Regions from separate parts of the Gordonia sp. CNJ-863 genome, predicted to be linked through region 1. Evidence: riboswitches for the same ligand, from Rfam matches in the RefSeq annotation. Region 1 holds a riboswitch; each other region holds the start of a gene.
The links. Region 1 has a riboswitch for cobalamin ahead of BJF87_RS08905 (iron ABC transporter permease). Riboswitches for the same ligand answer to the same signal wherever they lie in the genome.

Region 1 (5,935 bases):
ACGCCTGGCGGAGCTGCCCGATGCCCGTCGTCGCGGTCAGCAACGAGGTCGGTAGCGGCGTCGTCCCGGCCACTGCGTCGGGTCGTCTCTTCCGCGACGAACTCGGCCGACTGAATGCCGAGATGGCCGACCGCGCCGACCAGGTCGTGATGATGATCGCCGGTCAACCCCTGGTGGTGCGGTAGCCCGGTGCGGGTGAACAGGTGAACGCCGATGTCACTGGATGACGAACGTCCTGGAATCCCGGGCGCCCATCCCGGACATGTTCTCGTAGGCGGTGATCGTGAAGGTACCCGGCTTGTTGTAGAAGGGGTCGGTGAACGTGGCGCTGCCCTCGCAGACCGTCGCGTGGTACGTAGGAAGGCTCGTGCCCCGGAAGGTGATGTCGATTCGACAGGGTATGTCCCTGCCCTGGGCGCCGAAGACGCGCGCCGACCACTTCACCCTGGGTGCGAACGGTCTGCTGTAACGATTCGGGCCGAGTTCGCTGCCGAGAGAATTCTCCACCGACATCCTGATACTGGGGAGCACGCCGAGGAGGGGCGCCGACAGGCTTCCGGAGTCGTTGCCGGGCAACGGCAACCCGGGAGCGGCGGAAGCGGGCGACGTGATCATGGTGGCGGCGGCTGCCACGGTCAATGCGGTTATTCCCGATGTGCGTCTCATTTTCGAACTCCTACTCGAACCGAATGGTGCGGCGAAACGTATGTTGCGGCAGCAATGCCCTCGACCGACTGGAATCACGGTACGTGGACGATGTCCGATTTGCGTCATCTGGTCGAAGGTATTTCACCTCTGATAACAAACCGGCTGGATCATTCGCGCTCGTGGGGGGGTGCTCAGCCGAGCCAGTCGTTGCCGCCTAGTCCGAGTTGCCGGACGTCGAGGGTGGGCGTGATCCCCGACGCCGGCGCGAGGTCATGTGCCTCGAGGACCGACCGCAGTGTCTCGGCGGCGTCGATGTTGAGCGGGCTCGACACCCACATCGCGTAGGGGAGGTTCACGAAGCGGTTCTCGCGCACCGCCTTCAGATTGCGGCTGGCGGGGTTGGTGCGCAGAGCGTCGATCTTCTGCTCCACGGACTGGCCGGGATAGTCGACGAAGACGATCAGATCGGGGTCGGCGGTGGCGATCCGTTCCCAGCTCACCGCGGTCCAGGTGTCCTCGACATCCTCGGTCGCGTTGCGCGCGCCCGCCGCGTCGATGATGCCCTGCGGGCCACCGAAGGAGCCCGACGAGAAGATGGTGTCGGAGACGCTGTCGAAGACGAAGACCGTCGGTTTCGATGCCGGTTGCGGTGCAGCACGGAGTTTTTCGAGGCGGTCGGAGATGTCGTCGGCGACCGTCGCGCCCTGCTCGGGATTGCCGGCGATGGTGCCGATGTTGCGCAGGTCGGTGTCGAGCGCGACCCATGGGTCCATCGTGCCGCGCTGAGCCTGGCCGTCGACCTGACGGCACGCCTCCGACAGCTGATACACGTCGATCCCATGGGAGGCCAGGATCTCCGGGGTGATGCCGCGGGACTCGCTCATGCCGTAGTTGTAGCCGGCGTAGAGGACCTGCGGTTTGGCGCCGACGATGTTCTCGAGGGTGGGCTGCTCGGTGGCGACCTCGTCGAGCGTGTCGACCTGTGGGCCGTATTCGAGTCGGAGAACGTCCTTGTCGCGGGCGAGCGCACTCACGGCGACGATCTTGTCACGGGCGCCCGCCGCCAGCGCGATCGCGATCATCCCGCCGTCGTTGACGAACAGGCGATCGAGAGGCTGGTCGAAGGTGACCTCGGCGCCACAGTTGGTGACGGTGACGCGGTCGGTTGCGACGGCGCCGGACTCGGTGCCGCAGCCCGCTGCGATGCCCAGGACGACGGCGAGCGTGGCGTATCGGGTGATGTTGTGTCTCATCGGTTTTCCTTGGTGGCGTAGACCTGCGGTGCAGGAGAGGTGGGGGAGTCGAGCAGCAGATGGGGGAGGCCGGTCTCGGGGTGTGGCACGACGGTGCCGGACACATCGAAGACCGACGCCAGCAGCGGCGGGGTCAGCACCTCGACCGGTGGGCCGTGTGCGGTGACGCCGCCGTCGGAAATGACGGCGACGGAGTCGAAGTGGCGGAGGACGAGGTCGAGGTCGTGCATCGCGGCGATCACAGTCGCCTCGAGGTCGTCGAGGACCTGCATCAACCGCAGTCGCCAGGCCGCGTCGAGATGATTCGTCGGCTCGTCGAGCACAAGGATCGGCGTCTGCTGTGCGATTGCGCGGGCGAGCACGACGCGGTGCCGTTCACCGCCGGACAGCTGCGTACACGAACGGTGTTCCCAACCGCCCAGTCCCACCTGCTCCAGCGCGGACCGGACGATCGCGTGGTCGTCGGAGTTACGTATGGCCCAGGCGGATCGGTACGGCGTGCGTCCCAGGCCCACCGCTTCGGCGACCGTGAGTTCGGCCGACGGGTGTTCATCCTGACCGACCACCGCGATCGACAGCGCGCGACGCCGAGCGGGAAGACGATCGAGATCGTCGTCGCCCAACCGGATTCGTCCCTCGGCCGGTTGTTCGAGACCGCACAGTGTCCGCAGCAACGTGGTCTTGCCCGCCCCGTTGGGTCCGACGATGGCGAGGCGGGTTCCGGCAGGGACGTCGAGATCCACCTCGCGCAGTATCGGGCGGCCACTTCGACGGCAACTGATGGCGTTCGCGCGCAGGGACATCGAGCGCTGCACGGCGCCCATCAGGCTTCGCCGCCGAACCCGTACTGGCGCCGTCCCATCAGGAACAGGAAGATCGGTGCGCCGATCAGTCCGGTGACGATGCCCAGCGGCATCTCGCGGGGTGACGCGGCCACTCGTGAGATGACGTCGACCCACACCAGGAACAGTGCACCGCCGCAGACCGCTACGGGAATCATCGCGCGGTGCGTCGCACCGACGAGCAGGCGTGCCGCGTGCGGGACGATCAAGCCCACGAATCCGATTCCACCCGCGACTGCGACCAGAACGCCGACCAGGATTCCCTGGACCGCGAACAGCGCGTTTCGCATGGCGCGCACCGGAACCCCGAGGGATGTCGCGGTGTCGGTCCCGGCTGCGTAGGCGTCGAGCCAGGAGTGGATCGCGAGCATGGCGAGCACCGTGACCACGACGACAACCCCGGCGATCTGCACTTTCGCCCAGGTCGCGCCGGCGACGCTGCCCAACATCCAGAACATCACGTTGTCGGCGGCATGCGGGTCGGCCGCGGTGAAGACCAGCAGTGAGGACAGCGCCAGGAACGCCGACGACAGGACCACTCCGGAGAGGATCAGGCGTAGGGCGGTCAGTCCGCCCTGCGCCCGGGCGACGGCGTACACGGTGACCGAGGCCGCGAGGGCGCCGATCAGCGCGCCGCCGGACAAAGCCCAGACACCCAGGGCGGCAAACGATCCTAGAGTGATGACCGCCGTCGCACCCACCGCGGCGCCGGCCGACACGCCCAGCAGGTACGGCTCGGCGAGCGGGTTGCGGACGAGGGCCTGCATGACGGCGCCGGCGAGCGCCAGACCGGCGCCGACGATCGCCGCGAGAACCGAACGCGGCAAACGGAGATCCCAGATGATCACGGAGTGGGCGGCGTCGAGCTCGTCGCCTCGCAGGCGCCCGGCGACGGTTCGCCAGACATCGCCGAGGGGGATGGTCTCGGCACCGAAAGCGGTGGCGATCGCGATGCTCACCAAGGTGAGCGCGAGAAGGATCAGGGCAAGGGGCAACGACGGGAGTCGCCGTACCGACATGGCGGTGGCGATCATCGTCGTGCCGTCGGGAGGACGGGACACGTGTGGAACTGCCTTTGGTCTGGGCATCTGTGCGCGAGACGCCGGGTGGACTCGACGAGAACGGCAGGTATTCGGACTCGGGTTCGTCCGAACCCGACGCCTTCCCGGGTTGCCCCAGTGGCCTGATGTCGGGTCCGTCCCCCATACCGCTGCGCGCCAGTCCTGGATTCGCACCAGGTTCCCTGGCACCCGCCTGTGCAGGTGCGACCGCTCTCACCGGTGAGGTTAGCAATACGGACACGGAGCTCTCACCGACCCGTCTCCAAGTCGTCGGGCGAGGGATGCCCGGAGGTCTTAGGCTGGGCGCTGACAGGCAACGGACAGGTGCGAATCGAACCGAGGCGAACGGTGATCCGATGGACGGACGACCCACGAAACTGGCGATCATCGGGGCGGGCGCGGTCGGCACCGCGATCGCCTACTCGGCGCTGATCCGCGGGGTCGCGCGCACGGTCGCGTTGCTGGACATCAAGGCCGCCAAGGTCACCGCCGAGGTGCTCGACCTGTCCCACGGTCTGGAGTTCGTACCGCGCGCCGACATCATCGGCTCCAACGACGTGTCGGTGTGCGCCGACGCCGACGTCGTCGTGTTCACCGCCGGAGCCAAGCAGAAGCCGGGACAGTCCCGACTCGAATTAGCCGAGGCCACAATCGGTTTGACGCGCGCCATCCTGCCGGATGTGCTCGAGGTGGCACCGAACGCGATCTACCTGATGGTGACCAACCCGGTGGACGTCGTCACCCATGCGGCGCAGAAGATCACCGGCCTGCCGCCGAATCAGCTGTTCGGGTCGGGAACCGTGCTGGATTCGTCGCGGCTGCGGTTCCTCGTCGCGCAGCACTGCGGGGTAGCGGTGCAGAGTGTGCACTCGTATGTCGTCGGCGAGCACGGTGACAGCGAGATACCGCTGTGGTCGTCGGCGACGATCGGTGGCGTGCCGCTGACGTCGTGGACGCCGCTACCTGGGCGTCGGGAGATGGATGCCGTTGCACGGGAGCGTATCCGGGACGAGGTCGTGCACGCCGCCTACGCCATCATCGAGGGCAAGGGGGCCACCAACTACGCCATCGGCCTCGCCGCCACCCGTATCGTCGAAGCCGTTCTGAACGACGAACACCGGGTGCTCCCGGTGTCCACGGTCGCCTCCGGATTCCCCGGGCTCGATGATGTGTGTCTCTCCCTGCCGACCGTCGTCGACCGCGGTGGTGCGCAGACGCGCCTCGAGGTGCCGCTGTCGCCGGACGAGGAAGCCGGTCTGCTCGCCTCGGCGGAGACGCTACGCCGGATGCAGGCGCGATTCGGGTTGTAGGGGCAGGCACTGTCCATCGGGTGGACCAATCTCGGTGCTCGATGCCGGTGCGGCATCCTCGCCGGGGTAGTTTCACCTGGTCACATCGGTGGAAGAGAAGGTTCGACGATGAGTGGTTCGCGGAAGACGGTTCTGGGTTTTGTCGCTGCGGCGTCGATGGCGATCGCGCCGCTGATGGTGGCGGCACCTGCATCGGCGGCGACCGACTACGCCAACTGCGCGGCACTCAACGCCGACTACCCGCACGGCGTCGGCGAGCCCGGCGCCGTCGACTCGACCTCCGGCACGCCGGTTACGAACTTCACCGTCGACCAGGCCCTCTACGACGCCAACGACGAGAGCGACCGCGACAAGGACGGCATCGCCTGCGAGCAGAACTGACCCTTCGGTCACACACTGTGCGTGAGGGTCTCCGACCTGGCTTTTTCTGCTCGCCTGCAGTCCGATGGAACCGATCGGGCGCGCAGATAGTCTGAACTACATGCGCGACGACAAGCTGCTCACCCGGATCTCCGCCCTCCTGCGGCAGGCGGAGAACACCGACAACGAGCATGAGGCCGAGACGTTCATGCAGGCCGCACAACGCCTTGCCACGGCGTCGTCGATCGATCTCGCCGTGGCCCGCGCGCACGATCCGGCCGCGCGTAAGCAGGTCACCCCGATCTCGCGGCAGATCAAGATCGGCGAGCCGGGTAAGCGTGGCCTGCGCACCTACGTGCAATTGTTCGTGGCGATCACCATGGCCAACGACGTGACCGTCGACGTCGCGAGCAACTCGACCTTCGTCCTCGCCTACGGGTACGAGGCCGACATCGACGCCT
Region 2 (5,935 bases), on a different contig from region 1:
ACGCCCACAGCGCGCGCCGGTTGTGGTTGACCGAGATGATCTGCCCGCTGCGGTGCAGCTCGGCCAGCACCTCGGCCACCGCCGCTTCTCCCCGATATCTCGGCTCGACCTCTTCGGTGGTCAGCGGTCCGAGCCAGCGGAGGAGGTCGACGACGTCCTCGGCGTCGCGTGCCTGGCGGTCGGGTGACAGGCGTTGCAGGCGGGCGATGACCTCGGCGATGACGCCGGGATCGAGGAGCTCACGCAGGTCGACGCGGCCGAGCAGCTGCGCGAGGAGGCTGGTGTCGAGGGACAGGGCGGCGGCTCGACGTTCGGCGAGCGGCGCGTCGTCGGCGTACATGAAGGCGCCGACGTAGCCGAACAGCAGCGACGCCGCGAACGGCGACGGACTCGGGGTCTCGGTCTCCACGACGCGGATCCGGCGCGACCGGATGCGGCCGAGCAGGTCGAGCAGTGCCGGGAGGTCGTACACGTCCTGCAGGCACTCGCGAACCGCTTCGAGGACGATCGGGAAGTCCGGGAACTTGGATGCGACGGAGAGCAATTGGGCGCTGCGCTGCCGCTGCTGCCACAGCGGCGCGCGCCGGCCGGGATCGCGCCGCGGCAGGAGCAGTGCGCGCGCGGCACATTCGCGGAACCGCGAGGCGAACATCGACGAGTCGGCGAGACCGTCGGTCACGAGCTGTTCGACCTCGTCGGGATCGAGGAGGAAGACGTCGGCACCCGGGGGTGCGTCGTCGGTGTCGGGCAGACGCAGGATGATGCCGTCGTCGGAGGCGGTGGTGGCGCCCTCGATACCCAGTGTCGCGAGGAGTCGTTGGGAGATGGCGCTCGCCCACGGCGCGTGGACACGCAAGCCATAGGGGGAGTGCAGGATGACGCGCCAGTCGCCGAGTTCGTCGCGGAACCGTTCGACGACGAGCGTCCGGTCGGTGGGGAGGTGACCGGTCGCCTCGCGCTGTTCGGCGATGAGCGTGGCCAGGTTGGTGCGGGCGTTCTCGGTGAGTCCGAGCCTCTCGGCATGGGCGTCGAGTTTCCCGGGATCGGCGATGGCCCCGGTGAACGCGCCGATCGCCGCACCGAGTTCGGCGGGACGTCCGATCGCGTCGCCGATCCAGAACGGCAGCCTGCCGGGCTGCCCGAAGGCCGGCGACACCAGGACGCGGTCGTGGGTGATGTCCTCGATGCGCCAGCTCGTCGCGCCGAGGGCGAAGACATCGCCGACCCGCGACTCGTACACCATCTCCTCGTCGAGTTCGCCCACGCGCGTGGACTTCTCGCCGACCATGAAGACGCCGAACAGTCCGCGATCGGGGATCGACCCGCCGGAGGTGACGGCGAGTCGTTGGGCGCCACGGCGGCCGGTGATCACGCCCGCGTCGCGGTCCCAGTTGACCCGCGGCCGGAGTTCGGCGAACTCGTCTGAGGGGAACCGCCCGGCGATGAGATCGAGGGTGGCGTCGAAGACCCCGCGTCCGAGGTCGCGGTAGGGAGCCGCCCGGCGAACGACCTCGTACCAGTGGTCGACCTCGAGATCGTCGACGGCGGCGGCCGCGATGGTCTGCTGCGCGAGGATGTCGAGGGGATTCTGGGGAACCTTGATCTCCTCGATCGCACCGTCGAGCATGCGCCCGACGGTGACCGTGCAGTGCAGCAGATCGGTGCGGTGTTTGGGATAGAGGATGCCCTGGCTGATCTCGCCCACCTGATGGCCGGCGCGGCCGATGCGCTGCAGGCCGCTGGCCACCGACGGCGGGGCCTCCACCTGGATCACGAGATCCACCGCACCCATGTCGATACCGAGTTCGAGCGAGCTGGTCGCCACGACGCAGGACAGGCGACCGGCCTTGAGGTCGTCCTCGATCTGCGCGCGCTGCTCCTTGCTCACCGAACCGTGGTGTGCCCGCGCGAGGACCGCCTCGGCGCCGGAACTCGCCCCGCTGCCCATCACGCACGCGGGAGCCCCGCCCGCGACCGTCGGGTTGGCGGTGGGCTCGGGCGTGACACCCTGCCGCTCGGCGTGGATCTCGTTGAGCCGCGCGGTCAGCTTCTCGGCGAGCCGACGGGAGTTCGCGAACACGATCGTCGCCCGGTTGGCCTCGATCTGGTCGACGATCGACGCCTCCACGTACGGCCACAGCGAACCGGCCGTGGGGGAGAATGCGTCGTCGAGCTCGGCCGGGTCGGCGCCGTCCGGGCCGGGTGCCGGCGGGATGTTCGCCATGTCCTCGACCGGCACGTCGACGCGGAGATCGAAGGTCTTGTCGGCCTTGGGCTTGACGACCTGGCAGGGCGCCGAGCCGGACAGGTACCCGGCGACGACCTCGGGAGGCCGCACGGTCGCCGACAGGCCTATCCGTTGGGCGGGCTTCTCGAGCAGCTCGTCGAGGCGCTCGAGGGTCAGGGCCAGATGTGTGCCGCGTTTGGTGGCGGCGACCGCATGGACCTCGTCGACGATGATCGCCTCGACATTCGTGAGGCTCTCCCGGGCCGCGGAGGTCAGCATCAGGTAGAGCGACTCGGGCGTGGTGATCAGGATGTCGGGCGGGGTCTTCACCAGAGCGCGGCGGTCAGCGGCCGAGGTGTCGCCGGACCGGACACCGACCGTTATGTTCGGTTCGGGCAGGTCCAATTCCTGCGCCGCACGGGTGATCCCGGTGAGGGGCGCGCGTAGATTGCGCTCCACGTCGACGGCGAGCGCCTTCAGCGGCGAGATGTAGACGACCTTCGTGCCCGGACGGCGGGTGGCGGCGTCGGCGGCCAGCCGGTCGAGCGCCCAGAGGAATGCCGCGAGCGTCTTGCCGGACCCGGTCGGGGCGATGACCAGGGTGTTCGCGCCGTCGGCGATCGAGGTCCAGGCGCCTTTCTGGGCCGCGGTCGGCTTGGTGAACGCTCCGGTGAACCATCGCCGGGTGGGGGCGGTGAAGCGATCGAGAACCGAGGGGCGGGGCATCTCTCCACTATGTCTCACATGTGCGACAGGTCTGGGTATACAGTCGATACACGCCTGTACGGGGAATCCGGTGAGAATCCGGAGCGGTCGCGCCACTGTGAACGACAACGCCGGACGCGGTCGAGGATTTCGACGGCGCCTGGGGAAGACGTGAGTCAGGATGCCGTGCCGGCGCCAAAAGATCCGACACACTCACCGACGCGAGATCGGCGAAAGGACAATCCCATGACGTCTCCCCGTACGGCCGAAGCAGTCAAGTCACCCACCCGTGCGATTTCGGTACCGAACCTGTCGGTCGCGAGCGCAGCGCTCTGGCTGAGCCTCACGGTCCTCCTGGCCGGGCTCGCCTACTACTTCCTCGGCTACGACCAAGGTGTCGTGTCGGTCTTCGGGGAGAACACCTATGTGCACGAGTTCGTGCACGACTCCCGCCACTTCCTCGGCTTTCCCTGCCACTGAGCGTTCACCGCACTGCGTCGGCCTGACTCTCACAACGTAGGGACAAGTTCACATGGAGAAGAAACTCATCGGCGCAGGTCTGCTCTCGGGCCTGATCGCCGGCATCATCTCGTTCGTCTTCGCACGGTTCTACCTCGAACCCGTGGTGTCGAAGGCCGTCGACTACGAGGGTGAACGCTCGGAAGCCGAAGAGGCGCTGGCACATACGGTCGGCGGCCATTCGCACGGCGACGGCGGCGAGGTCTTCACCCGCGCCATGCAGGAGAATCTGGGCGCCGGCGTCGGAAACCTGGTGTTCGCCCTGTGCATGGGCGCGTTCTTCGGGGTCGCCTTCACCGTGCTGTGGAGTTACCTCGGCAACCGGTATCCGGCCACCGATGCCCGCGCCGTCGCCGGGGCGCTCGGCGCGATCGGTTTCGTCGCCGTCTTCGGTGTTCCGTTCTTCGCCTACCCGGCCAACCCGCCTGCGGTCGGGGACGACGACACGATCGGGGAACGGACGGGTGCATTCCTGACCGTCACGATCGCGTCGGTCGTGCTGATGATCGTGGCCGTCGCACTCGCGCTGTGGTTGCGGCCGAGGATCGGCGGACTGGTGTCGGCCGTCGTGGGCGGTGCCGCGTACGTGATCGCGGTCGGCGTCACCATCGCGCTGCTGCCGTCGTTCGACGAGGTGCCCGAGCCGGTGCGCACCGACGCCGGCCAGATCGTGTTCCCCGGCTTCCCGGCGGACGTCGTCGCCGACTTCCGCGTGTACACGATCACCAACCAGGTGATCCTCTGGACGGTGCTGACGGTGACCTTCGCGCTGATCCTCGGCGCGATGGCGCGGTCGAAGAGCTCCAGCACGTCGCCGACGGTCGACGCCGTGCAGAGCTGACCGCGCACTGCCATTCCTGTGCAGATCATCACCGCCGGGCGCACCGGTCCCAATCGATCGGTGCGCTTCGGCGGTGACGCGTCGCTGGACGACCGCGGCCGCCGTGACGTCGAAGCGCTCGCCGCGTCCCTCGTCGGGCCGGTGTCCTTCTGCGGGCCCGAGCCCGCGACACTCGAGAGCGCCCGGCTCCTGGGTGGTCGGGTCGAGGTCGACGACGCGCTTCGCACGCTCGATGTCGGGAACTGGGCGGGATCGGCGCCCGAGGACATCGATCCACGCGAGCTCGCGGCCTTCTTCACCGATCCGGCGGCCCGGCCCCATGGCGGCGAGAGTGTCGAGGCGTTCGTGCGACGGGTGCACGACTGGCGCGACCGCACGATCACCGTCGGGGCGTCGATCGTCGTGGCCATGCCCGTCGCGCAGGCACTTCTGTGCGACGACGCCACGGGATACTTCCGGTGCGAGGTCCGGCCGGCGGCCTGCTACCACTGGCCGCCCCTGAGAATTCGCCCTGAAGAAACAGAATCGGGCGGACGTACCTAGACATCGTGAGTGACTCCTGACACAGTTGAGTCGGCAAAACTGAAACGTGTTCGCCCCCGGCGGGCACTGTCTGGGGAGAGTGACGATGTTCGAGTGGTCCGATGAAGATCTGATGGTGCGGGATGCGCTGCGCGCGTTCATCGACAAGGAGATCCGGCCACATCTCGACGAGCTCGAGTCCGGCGTGCTGCCTCCGTACGACATCACCCGCAAGCTGCTGTCGACCTTCGGGGTCGACGCGATGGCCAAGGACGCGCTGGAAAAGGAACTCGAGGCAGAGGCCAACGGGGAGAAGAAGAAATCGTCCGGCGAGGGTGGTGGCATGGGCGGTTCGATGTTCATGATGGTCAACATCGAGCTTGCCGGTGTGTGCCTGGGCCTCGTCGCCTCGCTCGGTGTGAGCATGGGCCTGACCGCCTCGACGATCCGGGGCAAGGGCACGCTCGCCCAGAAGAAGCGCTGGCTGCCCGAGCTGGTCACCATGGAGAAGGTCGGCGCCTGGGCGATCACCGAACCCGATTCGGGCTCCGACGCTCTCGGCGGCATGAAGACCACCGTCCGCCGCGACGGTGACGACTACATCCTGAACGGCCAGAAGACGTTCATCACCAACGGCCCGTACGCCGACACCATCGTCGTGTTCGCGAAGCTCGACGACGGCAGCGGCACCCCCATGCGTGACCGCAAGGTGCTGTCCTTCGTCCTCGACAAGGGGATGCCGGGCCTGACGCAGGGCAAGCCGTTCAAGAAGATGGGCATGATGAGCTCGCCGACCGGTGAGCTGTTCTTCGACAACGTCCGGGTCGGCAAGGACCGTCTGCTCGGCGAGACCGAGGACACCGGTGAGGATTCGCGCGGCTCCGAAGGCGCCAAGGCTGGGTTCACCGCCGAACGCGTCGGCATCGCCGCGCTCTCGCTGGGCATCATCAACGAGGCACAACGACTGTCGATCGACTACGCCAAGACGCGCAAGCTGTGGGGTCAGGAGATCGCCCAGTTCCAGCTCATCCAGCTCAAGCTCGCCGAGATGGAGATCGCCCGGATCAACGTGCAGAACATGCTCTTCAGCGCGATCGAGCGCGGCAAGGCGGGTAAGCCGC
Region 3 (5,935 bases), on a different contig from region 1:
CAGGGCGGCGTCGGTTCCGCAGTTGGCGGACATGCCGAGGTTCTTGCCCGGCAGCCATTCGAGGTTGCCGTGCTTTCCGACGTGCACGATCGCGTCCGCACCGAAACCGGCCTGCCCCGTTGCGTGTCGGGCGGCGATCCACCGGTAGGACGCCAGATAGTGATGCGACGGCGGCAGGTCGGGGTCGTGGTAGATCGCCACCGGGTTCTCGCCGAACCCGCGCGGCGGCTGCACCATGATCGCGATGTTGCCGAAAGTCAGTGCAGCGATGACGATGTCGCCGTCGGGATTGTTCGACCGGTCGACGAACAGCTCGCCGGGTGCCTCGCCCCAGTGTTCGACGACGCCGTTGCGCAGTTCTTCCGGCAGCGTCTCGAACCAGTCGCGGTACTCCGCGGCGGGCAGGCGGATCGGGTTGGCGGCGAGGGTTTCCTCGGTCAGCCAATCCGGGTCCTGACCGCCCGTCGCGATGATCTCGTGGATCAGCGCATCCGAATCGTCTTCTGCCAAACCGGGTATCGCACCGGGACCGGATTCCGGTCCGATGTCGTAACCGGCCGCGCGCAGGGCCGAGAGCAGACGCAGCAGACTCCGAGGGGTGTCGAGGCCGACGGCGTTGCCGATGCGGGCGTGCTTCGTGGGATACGCCGACAGCATGACGGCGATGCGCTTGTCGGCGGCCGGAGTTCGGCGCAGCTGTGCATGCGACACCGCGATGCCCGCCACGCGGGCGCAGCGCTCGGGATCCGGCCGATACCAGGGAAGGCCGTCGTCGTCGAATTCCTTGAAGGAGAACGGGACGGTGATGATCCGGCCGTCGAACTCCGGCACCGCCACCTGCGTTGCGACATCGAGCGGTGAGAGACCGTCGTCGCTCGCCTCCCAGTCCGCCCGGGAACCCGTGAGGCACAGGCCCTGCAGGATCGGGATGTCGAGTGCGGCAAGCCGTTCGATGTTCCACGCCTCGTCGTCGCCGCCGGCCGATGCGGTCGCCGGGGTCGCGCCGCCGGCCGCCAGGACCGTGACCACGAGAGCGTCGACCGTGCCGAGCAGCTCGATCAGGTCGTCGGGAGCGGTACGCAGGGACGCACAGAAGATCGGCAGCGCCCGGGCGCCTCGCTCCTCGATGGCGCTGCAGAGCGCGTCGATGTAGCGGGTGTTCCCGGCGAGGTGCTGGGCGCGGTAGTAGAGCACCGCGATGGTCGGTGCATCGGAATTCTCCCGCTGCGCGCGCTCCAGGATTCCCCACGCCGGGGTCTGCTGCGGCGGCTCGAAGCCGTATCCGGTGAACAGCACGGTGTCGGAGAGGAAATGATGCAGGTTGACGATGTTCGCGACGCCGCCGGCGGCGAGGTAGTCGTGGGCCTGGGCGGCCACACCGGCCGGCACCGTCGAATGGGCCATCAGGTCCGGGTCCGGTTGCTGCTCGCCGGAACACACCACCAGCGGTTTGCCGGTCGCCTCGACCGCGGCGAGTCCCTCTTCCCAGGCACGCGTTCCACCGAGGATGCGGACGACGATCAGGTCGGCGTCGGCGGCCAGTGCCGGGATCTCGTCGATGAGCAGTCGTGCGGGATTCGCGCCGCGGAACCCCACTTCCGGGTTCGCCTCGCCGGCGGCCGCCGCGGTCAGCAGATCGGTGTCCGAGGTCGAGAACAGCAGGATCATCGTGTCTCCTCGCCGGGTTGTCGCGCCCGGAGTGTCGGGTGTGTGCGAGGGACTGGTCTGGCTGGGGCACCGGCGTCTACCGGGACCCTTCACAGTGGCGCGACCGCGCCGGAATCTCACCGGCTTCAGCCCGCTCGCGGTTGGGTCTCAGCCTACGGCGACCGGTCGGCGGAGTCGTCACCTGGTCCGGTCGTAGGCTGGTGGGATGACTGAAGCGGCCGAACCCGCTCCCGGCACGGCGATCCGGGAATCCGCGGATCGTTGCCCCGGCGTGTTCAGCACGCACGAGGCGAAGGACGGCGCACTGGCCCGGATCCGGCTTCCCGGAGGCCGGATCCGCGCTGATCAGCTCACCACCCTCGCCCAGGCTGCGGCTGCTCACGCCGACGGCTTCCTCGAGCTCACCGCGCGCGGGAACCTGCAACTGCGCGGGATCACCGACGTCGAGGCCGTGGCCGACGCCGTGGTGAGCGCCGGCCTCGCGCCCAGCTCGTCGCACGACAAGGTCCGGAACATCGAGGTCAGCCCGCTGACCGGCCGCATCGGCGGTGTCATCGACGCAGGTCCGCTGACAGCGGCACTCGACGACGCGCTGCGCGCCGATCCCGCGGCCACCTCGATCTCGGGACGCTTCCTGTTCGGGGTCGACGACGGTCGCGGCGACATCCGGCGCCGAGGCGCCGACGCGTGTGCCGTGGCGCGCTCGGCCGAACCTGTGGTCGCCGACATCCTGGTCGGCGGCGTCGCGGTCGGATCGGTCGGAGGGGTGCCCGGGATCGTCGAGGCACTCATCTCGGTGGCCGCCGGTCTGAACGCGGTGGCGCCCGGCGCCTGGCGCGTCCGCGATCTCGGCGCCGAGGACCGCCACCGCCTGGAGCGGCTCGTCGCCGAGAACCTGGCCCCCACCGTCGAATCCGACGAAGACGACGTAGCGGCCCCGGTGGAGCCGATCGTGGGCTGGTTCGACCAGGACGACGGATCGGTGCTGCTCGGCTCGGTCGTCGAACTCGGCCGCCTGCCCGCGCGCCTCGCCGAGTTCATCGGCGCGGTGGAGTCGCCGGTGGTCTTCACCCCGGACCGGGAGATCCTGATCTGTGACCTCGGTGAAGGCGTTGCCGAGACCGTGGTGCGGGTGCTCGCACCGATGGGCCTGATCTTCGACGCGAACTCGCCGTGGGCACGGCTCAGCTGTTGTGTGGGCGCCCCGGGCTGCGGATCGGCCAACGCCCCGGTGCGCAAGGACCTGCTCGCCCATGTCGAGGCCGGCCTCCCGGTAGGCGATCGCGAACACTGGGTGGGGTGTGAGCGTCGCTGCGGCTCCCCCGCCGGCACACACCTGTCGGTGCAGGCCACGCCCGACGGCGGGTACGACCGCCGTCGCCGCTAGGCTCGTGCGCATCATGACCGAGTACCTGCGCGACGGCGCCGCGATCTACCGCCAGTCCTTTGCGACGATTCGGGCCGAGTCGGACTTGTCCGCCTTCGGCTCCGACGTGTCGACCGTGGTCGTCCGGATGATCCACGCCTGCGGACAGACCGATCTCACACGCGACGTCATCGCGACGCCCGGCGTCGTACGCGCGGCCCGCGGGGCACTCGAGGCCGGAGCACCGATCCTCTGCGACGCGTCGATGGTGGCGTCCGGCATCACCCGCAAGCGTCTGCCCGCCGACAACGAGGTGCTGTGCCATCTCTCCGAACCGGGTCTCCCCGCTCTGGCCGAGGAGATGGGCACCACGAGAACCGCTGCTGCCCTGCAGTTCTGGTTGCCACGCCTCGATGGCGCGGTCGTCGCGATCGGCAATGCCCCGACCGCGTTGTTCGCCCTGCTCGACATGATCGACGAGGGTGCACCCCGCCCGGCCGCAATCGTCGGCGCGCCCGTCGGTTTCGTCGGCGCCGCGGAGTCGTGCGAGGCCCTCGCTGCCCGCACCGATCTCGAGTTCATCACCGTCACCGGTCGTCGTGGTGGGTCGGCGATCACCGCCGCCGCCGTCAACGCGCTCGCCACCCCTCAGGAGTGAATGTGCCTGCAGTCAACGATGATCAGCGGCCCGGCAAGCTCTGGGGAATCGGCCTCGGGCCCGGCGACAGCGAACTGATGACGGTCAAGGCCGCGCGGGTGATCAGCACCGCCGACGTGGTCGCGTATCACTGTGCGCGCCACGGCAACAGCATCGCGCGGTCGGTCGCCGAACCCTATCTGCGCGAAGACCAGACCGAAGAGCGTCTCATGTACCCGGTCACCACCGAGACCACCGACCATCCCGGCGGGTATCAGGGTGCACTCGACGACTTCTACGCCGAGAGCGCGGAACGGCTCGCCGTCCACCTGCGCGCGGGCCGGGACGTCGTCCTTCTCGCCGAGGGGGATCCGCTCTTCTACAGCTCCTACATGCACATGCACAAGCGGCTGTCCCCGCACTTCGATGCGGAGATCGTGCCGGGTGTGACGTCGGTGAGCGCGGCGTCGGCGGCCACCGGTGTTCCGCTGGTGGAGGGCGACGAGACCTTGACGGTCGTCCCGGGTACGGCATCGACGGAAGAGCTGCTGTTCCGCTTCCGTTCGGCCGACGCCATCGTGGTGATGAAACTGGGCCGCACCTTCGAACGGGTGCGGGAGGCGTTGCGCGAGGCCGGCCGCCTCGACGAGGCCTTCTACGTCGAACGGGCGTCGACCACCGTCGAGCGTGTGCTGCCGGCGGCGGAGGTGAATCCGGCTGAGGTGCCGTACTTCTCGATCCTCGTGGTTCCCGGCCGACGGAACAACCCGCGCTTCGAGCCGGAACCGGTACCGGGCGAACTGGTGGTCGTCGGTCTCGGACCGGGTCACGACAGCTGGACGACACCCGAAGTCCGCGCGGAACTCGCCACCGCGACCGACCTCGTCGGGTACACAACCTACCTCAAGCGGGTGACCCCGAGACCGGGCCAGCGCGTCCATGCGAGCGACAACCGGGTCGAGTCCGAGCGTGCCGAGTTCGCTCTCGATCTCGCCCGACGCGGAGCGCGCGTGGCGGTCGTGTCGTCGGGCGATCCGGGCGTATTCGCGATGGCGGCCGCGGTGACCGAGGTGGCCGCCGAACCGCAGTGGCATGACGTTCGGGTGCGCGTGGTTCCGGGGATCACGGCGGCGACCGCCGTCGCGGCGGCCGTCGGTGCGCCGCTCGGTCACGACTTCGCGGTGATCTCGCTGTCCGACCGGCTCAAGCCGTGGTCGGTGATCGAGCGCCGCATCCGTGCCGCCTTGGCCGCCGACCTGGTCATCGCGATCTACAATCCGGGTTCGGCCAGCCGGTCGTGGCAGGTCGGGGCCCTCAAACACACGCTGCTGCAGACGGTCTCATCCGACCGGGTCGTCGTCCTCGGTCGCGATGTGGGCGGTCCGGAGCAGTCACTGACCACGACGACCGTGGCCGGCCTCGACCCCGAAGTGGTCGACATGCGCACGTTGCTCATCATCGGTTCGTCGGCGACCCGAGCGGTGTCCCGCGCCGGGGGTCCGCTGGTGTTCACCCCGCGCCGGCACACTCCCACCGAGGAACCGGAACAGGTCTCAGCCGAGCAGCCGCTCGAGCCAAGCCTGGGCGGCAGCAACCTCTGACACCGCCGGGACGTCGGGCTCGATCGGACGGTCGACGACGATCACGTCGATCCCCATCGTCGCGGCGGCGTCGAGTTTCGCCTTCGTCAGCGATCCCCCGCTGTTCTTGGTGACCAGCAGGTCGATCCGATTCTCGCGCAGGAGTGCAAGCTCGGAGTCGTAGTCGTAGGGCCCGCGTGACCGCAGAATTTCGTGGTGCGCAGGGAGTTCCGCGGTCGGCGGATCAACGACCCGGATCAGGAACCAGACGTCGTCGATGCCGGCGAACTCGCCGACGTCCTGGCGACCCGTGGTCAGCAACACCCGGTTGCCGCGGTGCCGTACCTCGTCGGCAGCGGTGGCGAGATCCGGTACGCGGATCCAGCGGTCGGCGTCGGACGGGACCCAGGGTTCACGACGCAGCCGGAGCAGCGGCACCCCCGCTTCCGACGCGGCCTGCGCCGCGTTCCGGGTGATGGTCGCCGCAAACGGATGCGTGGCGTCGATGACGGCCTGAATCCGGTTGCTGAGCAGCCACTCCCGCAGGCCGTCGACTCCTCCGAAGCCGCCGATGCGGACCGGGCCCACCGGGAGGCGCGGATTGTCCACGCGGCCCGCGAGTGAACTGATGACCGACCTCCCGGTCTCGGTCAGGGACGCCGCCAGTGCTCGTGCCTCCCCGGT

Region 2: linked by a shared signal. The riboswitch ahead of BJF87_RS07535 (CbtB domain-containing protein) and the one ahead of BJF87_RS08905 (iron ABC transporter permease) in region 1 are both predicted to bind cobalamin.
Region 3: linked by a shared signal. The riboswitch ahead of cobN (cobaltochelatase subunit CobN) and the one ahead of BJF87_RS08905 (iron ABC transporter permease) in region 1 are both predicted to bind cobalamin.

What each region holds. Positions count from the first base shown of each region.
Region 1 is NZ_MKKG01000013.1:65,298-71,232, reverse strand. Features, by position in the region: gene BJF87_RS08925 (bifunctional adenosylcobinamide kinase/adenosylcobinamide-phosphate guanylyltransferase) at 1-185, shown strand, start outside; gene BJF87_RS08920 (hypothetical protein) at 217-666, opposite strand; gene BJF87_RS08915 (ABC transporter substrate-binding protein) at 840-1,901, opposite strand; gene BJF87_RS08910 (ABC transporter ATP-binding protein) at 1,898-2,725, opposite strand; gene BJF87_RS08905 (iron ABC transporter permease) at 2,725-3,777, opposite strand; cobalamin riboswitch at 3,849-4,031, opposite strand; gene BJF87_RS08900 (L-lactate dehydrogenase) at 4,161-5,114, shown strand; gene BJF87_RS08895 (excalibur calcium-binding domain-containing protein) at 5,223-5,495, shown strand; gene BJF87_RS08890 (DUF2786 domain-containing protein) at 5,596-5,935, shown strand, end outside.
Region 2 is NZ_MKKG01000011.1:356,334-362,268, forward strand. Features, by position in the region: gene BJF87_RS07530 (ATP-dependent helicase) at 1-2,953, opposite strand, end outside; cobalamin riboswitch at 2,981-3,141, shown strand; gene BJF87_RS07535 (CbtB domain-containing protein) at 3,179-3,412, shown strand; gene BJF87_RS07540 (CbtA family protein) at 3,465-4,292, shown strand; gene BJF87_RS07545 (histidine phosphatase family protein) at 4,311-4,835, shown strand; gene BJF87_RS07550 (acyl-CoA dehydrogenase family protein) at 4,921-5,935, shown strand, end outside.
Region 3 is NZ_MKKG01000022.1:49,296-55,230, forward strand. Features, by position in the region: gene cobN (cobaltochelatase subunit CobN) at 1-1,761, opposite strand, end outside; cobalamin riboswitch at 1,722-1,849, opposite strand; gene BJF87_RS12125 (precorrin-3B synthase) at 1,874-3,055, shown strand; gene BJF87_RS12130 (precorrin-8X methylmutase) at 3,069-3,692, shown strand; gene BJF87_RS12135 (precorrin-2 C(20)-methyltransferase) at 3,695-5,272, shown strand; gene BJF87_RS12140 (cobalt-precorrin-6A reductase) at 5,225-5,935, opposite strand, start outside.